Regions from separate parts of the Nostocoides veronense genome, predicted to be linked through region 1. Evidence: predicted binding sites of a transcription regulator. Region 1 holds the regulator's gene; the other holds the start of a gene.
What was found. The regulator HrcA, encoded in region 1, represses chaperone genes, less so after heat shock. The targets are predictions, from matches to a motif close to TTNGCACTCGNNNNNNNCGAGTGCNAA.

Region 1 (3,409 bases):
CGCAGCCGTCATCGGCACCGGCAGGCTCGCGTGCAGGTCATCGCCACGCCGGGTGAAGACGGGGTCAGGGGCGACGGACACCTCGACATACAGGTCGCCGGCGGGACCACCACCGGGGCCGACCTCGCCCTCGCCCGCAAGGTGGATGCGAGTGCCGGTGTCGACGCCGGCGGGTATGCCGATCGTCAGCGTCCGCTGGGTGCGCACCCGGCCGTGTCCGGAGCACTCGAAGCACGGGTTGACCAGCACCTCGCCATACCCCTGACAGGCCTGGCAGGGCCGGCTGGTCATGACCTGGCCGAGGAAACTGCGCTGGACCTGCTGGACTTCGCCGCGCCCGGCGCAGACCTCGCACTTGCGGCGGCCGGTGCCCGGCTGGGAGCCATCGCCCTTGCAGGTGCCGCAGGTCGCGGCGGTCTCGATCGTCAGGTCCTTTTCGCCGCCGAAGACGGCATCCACCAGGTCGATAGGCAGGCGCACGAGGCCGTCCTGACCGCGGCTGGTCCGCGAGCGCGGGCCGCGCGACGGGCCGGCGGCGCCGCCGAAGAAAGCGTCCATGATGTCGCTGAACGAGAAGCCCTGGCCGAAGCCGGCCTGCTGCCCGCCATACGGGTCGTTGCCCATGTCGTACTGGCGGCGCTTGTCCGGATCGGACAGCACGTCATACGCCTGGGAGACCTTCTTGAACTCCTCCTCGGCCTCGGCGCCGGGGTTGACGTCCGGGTGCAGCTTGCGGGCGAGGCGGCGGTAGGCCTGCTTGATCGCCTCGGGGCTGGCGTCCCGGGACACCCCGAGATCCTGGTAGTAGTCGTTCACCTGATCCTCGTTATCGAATCTGTCGTGTCGTCACTGCGCGAGCAAGCCGGAGATATATGCCGCCACGGTGCGGACCGCGGCCATGCTCGTGGGGTAGTCCATCCGAGTCGGACCGACCACCCCGAGGCCGCCGACCAACTCGCCCCCGCTGCCATACCCCGTGGTCACCATGGAGGTTGACTGGAGCTGGGTCACGGGATTCTCGTGGCCGATGCGCACGGCGATGTGCTCGCCACCGGCGGCTGTGGAGAGCAACCGCAAGAGCACCACATGTTGTTCCAGCGCATCCAGAACCGGCTCGAGGGTGGCGGGGAAATCCAGCGGCTGGCGCACGAGATTGGCCGTGCCGGCGAGAGTGACCCGCTCTTCGCGCTCCTCGACCAGCGCCTCATCCAAGGCGCCGACGACCCGGCGGACGATGTCGCGCTCGTCGGGGGCAAAGGCATCCGGGAGCGCGGTGAGGGCGGCGGCGGCGTCCACGAGGCGGCGTCCGGCGGCGGCGGTATTGATGCCGGTGCGCAGGCGAGAGATGAGCTCTGCGGCGTCGGCGGCGAGGTCCTGCCCGGCGTCGAGGACGCGCTGCTCGACCCGGCCGGTGGTCGTGATGAGCACGACCATCAGCCGCTGGCCGCCCATCGGCACGACCTCGATGTGCCGCACGCTGGAGCGGGTCAGCGAGGGGTACTGCATCATCGCGACCTGCCCGGTCAGCGACGACAGCAGCCGCACGGTGCGGTCCACGACATCGTCGAGATCGACGGGATCGTGCAGGAACTGGGCGATCGCGGCCTGCTCGGCGCGGCTCATCGGCTTGATCTGCGAGAGCTGATCGACGAAGAGGCGATAGCCCGCATCGGTCGGGATCCGGCCGGCGCTGGTGTGCGGGGCCGCGATCAGGCCCTCCTCTTCCAGCGCCGCCATGTCATTGCGGATCGTCGCGGCCGAGACGCCGAAGCCGTGCCGCTCGAGCAGCGCCTTGGAGCCGACGGGCTCGCTGGTGTGGACATAGTCCTGCACAATCGCGCCGAGCACGGCCAGGCGCCGCTCGTTCGACACCGGTCGATCGGTGCTCATGTGCGCCTCCCTCCAGGCCGTCTGCTGCGCGGCTGGCACTCGCCGCCGCGGAGTGCCAATTCTACGGCGTGCCTCGTCGGGGCACGTACAGTCGCCGGGTGAGCGATCGGTATGGCGGCGATGTCCTCTCCGGCGACTGGCGGCGCCCGGCGCGTGGTCGGGCCGTCGATCAGGCGGCGGAGCCGGGGCTGGTCGTCGAGGAGGTCGAGACCGGTTGGGTCGGTGCCATCGTCGGCGTCGAAAAGATCGGGGGCCAGCAGGTCGTGCGCCTGGAGGACCGGCGCGGCAGGGTGCGAGCCTTCCCGCTCGGGCCCGGGTTCTTGGTCGATGGCTCCCCCGTGCGGCTCGTGCCGTATGTCGCCCCGCAGGCCCCGCGTGCCCCGGTGCGCACCGCGAGCGGATCGTATGCCGTGGCCGGCGCCCGCGCGCGGGTGGCCGCCGCGTCGCGGATCTTTGTCGAGGGCACGCACGATGCCGAATTGGTGGAGAAGGTGTGGGGCGCCGATCTGCGGATCGAAGGCGTGGTAGTCGAGCCCTTGCATGGGGTGGACGATTTGGCTGCGGCGCTCGCGGATTTCGGGCCATCGGGGACGGTGCGGGCCGGGGTGCTCGTCGATCACCTGGTCTCAGGGACCAAGGAGTCGCGGATCGTCTCGGAGACGATGCGGCGCTTCGGACCCGACCGGGTCCTGATCGTCGGGCATCCGTATGTCGATGTCTGGCAAGCGATTCGGCCCGATCGGGTGGGCTTGGCGGCGTGGCCGGTCATACCCAAGGGCCAGGATTGGAAGGCAGGCATCGCCACCGCCCTGGGGTTGCCGCATACGTCCACCCAGGACATCGGGCTGGTCTGGAAGCACCTGCTCTCGCGGGTGCGCACCTATGCCGATCTGGAGCCCTCCTTCTCCGGCCGGGTCGAGGAACTGATCGATTTTGTGACATCGCCCGAGGGCCGCTAGCCAGCGGGGTCGGGGGTGCCCCTGGCGCCGCCCCGGACACGACCCGGGAATCTGACGGAACGGGGATCACGCGGGCGCCCGGTGCGGTTGTATGGAGTGCAGGCACGCTTCCCGGGACCGTCCCGGGAGCCTCGCACCAAGGGGACACACACGCCATGACGCAGCAGCCGAACCCAGACCCGGTCTACCCGGACCCGGCCGCGCCGAGCTACCCGACCTATCCGCCGACCACGCCGCTGCCGAACTCCGGCGCGCCGGCCTCGCCCAACGACGCCCCGGCCGCCCCGTCGTCGTGGAATGCCGCCCCGCCGCCGAACTATCCCCCGCCGGCCTACCAAGCACCGGCCTACCAAGCTCCGGCGGGCCAGAGTGCCTGGCAGGACAATCTCGGCACGATCGGCGCCTCCGGCCCGATGACTCCGGCGCAGGAGCGCAACTGGGCGATGCTCTCGCACCTGATCCCGCTGGTCTGCTTCGTCCTGAGCGCGGGGACCCTCGGCTTCGTGGCGGCCCTGGTCATCTACCTGATGTACAAGGACCGCGGCCCGTTCGTCCGCGCT
Region 2 (3,409 bases), on a different contig from region 1:
CATCGAAAAGCGTTGGGAGGCACTGAATCCCGCGCCGACACGCGATATTCCCGTCCTCATCGGCGGAGGCGGTGAACGCAAGACGCTGCGCCTGGTCGCGCGGCATGCCGACATCTGGCACACCTTCTCCCAAGGCGCCGAACTGGAGCACAAGATCGAGGTGCTGCGCGGACACTGCGCCACGGTTGGGCGCGACCCGGGAGAGATCGAGATATCCGTCGGGGTCGGCGGCCGCGGCCGGGAGGGGCGGCTGCCCGACGCGCCCGAGGTCGAGGGTCGTCCGCTCTATGACGCGGGGGCCCGGCTGTTCACGATCGGGCTGGGCGGGCCGGCATACGACCTGTCCGTCGTCGAACCCTGGCTGGCTTGGCGCGACGAGCTCAACGCGCGCTGAGGTCGCCGGTTGTGGTCTAGGCCGCCGGGGCGGGTTCGAGGACGAGGACGATTTGTGACCCGGCCACGCGAGTTAGCAGGATCGTCTCGCTCTTGCCGGAGCCCGCTCCGCGGCCGATGCGCAGGTCGCGGCGGAGGGCATCGTCATCGAGGCGCACCCCGCGCTTCTTGATGGTTAGGCCAGTGATCGCGTTGCGCCGCAACCAGGTTCGCAGTTCCTTGGTCGACAGCGGGAGGGTGTCGGTGACGGCATACCGACGAGCGAACCCCACGTCATATGCCGTGTCCGCCGTGACAAGGCCGAGCCCGGGTTCGAGTTCGTGGCCGTCGACTGCGGCGGTGACCGCGCCGACGAGGCCGGCCTGGACGAGGGCGCGGTCGGTTTCGTAGAGCCACGCGGCGATACCTTTGTCGTCGACAACCGTGGGCACATCGCCGGTGGCTTGGTCCTCGGTGACCTCGATCGCCGGCCGACCAGGACGTATGACGCGCGCCGTGCGCCCCGAGGTCCGCACCAGCGGACCCCACCAGATGACGCATTCGAGGAGTTCGCCGGCGCGCGAGACCCATTGCGCTTCGGCGCCGCGGGGGATGTGGTCGTGAGGGAAGGAGGGGGAGAGCTTCACGCCGGTCGCGGGGATGTGCGCGGCGATGGCCTGGACGGTGTCCCAGGTGGGACTGATGTCGTCGCGTCGAAAGACCCGGCGGGCCCGGCCGTGGATATCGGCGACTCCGCTGATGCGCCGGGCCGGGTCGAGCCAGGCGCCGATCCGGTCTCGCGCGGCGTCGGCCGGAGGAAGGAAGTCTTCAACGCGCCCGACCCGGGCGCGGGAGTCTGGCCAGGGTCGCAGGTTGGCGTCGGCGACCGCCGCCGTGACCGGGTCCGCGTCGATGGCCTGGACGGTGACGCCGAGCACCGCCAGCGCCAGGGCGTCTGCGCCGATGCCGCAGCCAAGGTCGTGCACGGTCGCGATGGAGGCCTCGGCGAAACGCTGTGCGTGCCCGGCCGCGACCTCGAGCCGCGTCGCCTGCTCGACGCCGTCGGCGGTGAAAAGCATGTCGTCGGCGAACTCCCCGAACTTCTCGCGGGCCTTTGTCCGCAATCGCTGCTGGGTCAGGAGCGCGGCCACATGGTCGGCGGGCAGTCCGTTCGCGCGGTAGCGCGTGGCGAGGCGGATGGCCGTGCGTTCGTCATAGGGCGGCAGGTCGTGGAGCAACTGCTGGCCCTCGGGCGATGCCAACCACCGCACCGCCGCCACGTCCACGCCGACCATCCAAGCAGGTCGCCGGAGCTGCGCTGCGAAGCGAGCAGATCCGAGCGAGAGGCGGAGGAGCCGAATCAGACAAGAACTGGCACTCAAGTTGACCGAGTGCTAACGACCGACATAGATTCTGATTGGCACTCTCCCCGTGCGAGTGCCAACCCGCGCCATGACGGCCGACCCCCGCGACGGCGGCCGGAGGGTGCACCTGAACTGCACATCATCCGCATACTTTCGACACCAAAGGAGTCATCGTGTCGGTTTCCATCAAGCCGCTCGAGGACCGCATCGTCATCAAGTCCCTCGAGGCTGAGCAGACGACGGCGTCCGGTCTGGTCATTCCGGACACTGCCAAGGAGAAGCCCCAGGAGGGCGAGGTCCTGGCGGTCGGCCCCGGTCGCATTGACGACAAGGGCAACCGCGTGCCGCTCGACGTCCAGGTCGGCGACCGCGTGATCTACAGCAAGTACGGCGGCACCGAGATCAAGCACGGCGGCCAGGAGTTCCTGATCCTCTCCGCGCGCGACGTTCTCGCGGTCGTTGGCTGACCCGAGCCAGACCGTATGTCGTGAGCGCGCCCCGCGCCTGACCTCGCCCGTGCGAGGCGGGGCGGGGCGCGTCGCGCATCCCCCAAGCACCACCTAGCCCACCGGCGGGCCCGCGGACGCGGGCGTGCGCCATACCGATTGCGAAGGAAAGCAATGGCTAAGCAACTGGAGTTCAACGACTCCGCCCGGCACTCCCTGGAGCGCGGCGTCGACGCGCTCGCGAATGCCGTCAAGGTGACCCTGGGCCCCAAGGGCCGCAATGTCGTCATCGACAAGAAGTGGGGCGCCCCGACGATCACCAATGACGGCGTGACGATCGCCCGTGAGGTCGAGCTGGAGGACCCCTACGAGAACCTCGGTGCGCAACTCGCCAAGGAGGTTGCCACCAAGACCAATGACGTGGCCGGCGATGGCACGACCACCGCGACCGTGCTGGCCCAGGCCATGGTCAAGGAAGGCCTGCGCAATGTCGCGGCCGGCGCGGCTCCCGCGAGCCTGAAGCGCGGCATCGACGCGGCCGTCGAAGCCCTCAACGCGCGCCTGCTCGACAACGCCCGCGAGGTCGACGGCAAGGACGAGATCGCCTCGGTCGCCGCGCTGTCCGCTCAGGACACCGGCATCGGCGCGACCATCGCGGACGCCTTCGACAAGGTCGGCAAGGATGGCGTCATCACTGTCGAGGAGTCTTCGACCGCTGAGACGGTCCTGGAGTTCACCGAAGGTATGCAGTTCGACAAGGGCTACATCAGCCCCTACATGATCAGCGACCCGGAGCGCATGGAGGCCGTCCTCGAGGATGCCTACCTGCTCATCAACCAGGGCAAGATCTCCACGATCGCGGACTTGCTTCCGGTGCTCGAGAAGGTCATGAAGACCGGCAAGCCGCTGGTCATCATCGCCGAGGATGTCGACGGCGAAGCCCTCTCGACGCTCGTCGTCAACAAGCTGCGCGGCACCTTCAATGCGGTGGCCGTCAAGGCCCCCGGCTTCGGCGACCGCCGCAAGGCGATGCTGCAGGACATGGCCGTGCTCACCGGTGGCCAGGTCATCTCCGAAGAGGTCGGCCTCAAGCTCGACCAGGTCAACATTGACCTGCTCGGCCAGGCCCGCCGCGTCGTCGTCACCAAGGACAACACGACGATCGTCGAGGGCGCCGGCAACTCCGATGAGGTCACCGGCCGCATCAACACGATCAAGGCCGAGATC

Region 2: the regulator HrcA is predicted to act here: its motif matches at 1,744-1,770, upstream of groES (co-chaperone GroES).

Annotation. Positions count from the first base shown of each region.
Region 1 is NZ_BAAAPO010000039.1:61,404-64,812, forward strand. It holds gene dnaJ (molecular chaperone DnaJ) at 1-816, opposite strand, end outside; gene hrcA (heat-inducible transcriptional repressor HrcA) at 847-1,872, opposite strand; gene ABD225_RS12680 (DUF3097 family protein) at 1,989-2,849, shown strand; gene ABD225_RS12685 (DUF4870 domain-containing protein) at 3,005-3,409, shown strand, end outside.
Region 2 is NZ_BAAAPO010000034.1:18,186-21,594, forward strand. It holds gene ABD225_RS11080 (LLM class F420-dependent oxidoreductase) at 1-394, shown strand, start outside; gene ABD225_RS11085 (class I SAM-dependent methyltransferase) at 411-1,658, opposite strand; gene groES (co-chaperone GroES) at 1,910-2,203, shown strand; gene groL (chaperonin GroEL) at 2,357-3,409, shown strand, end outside.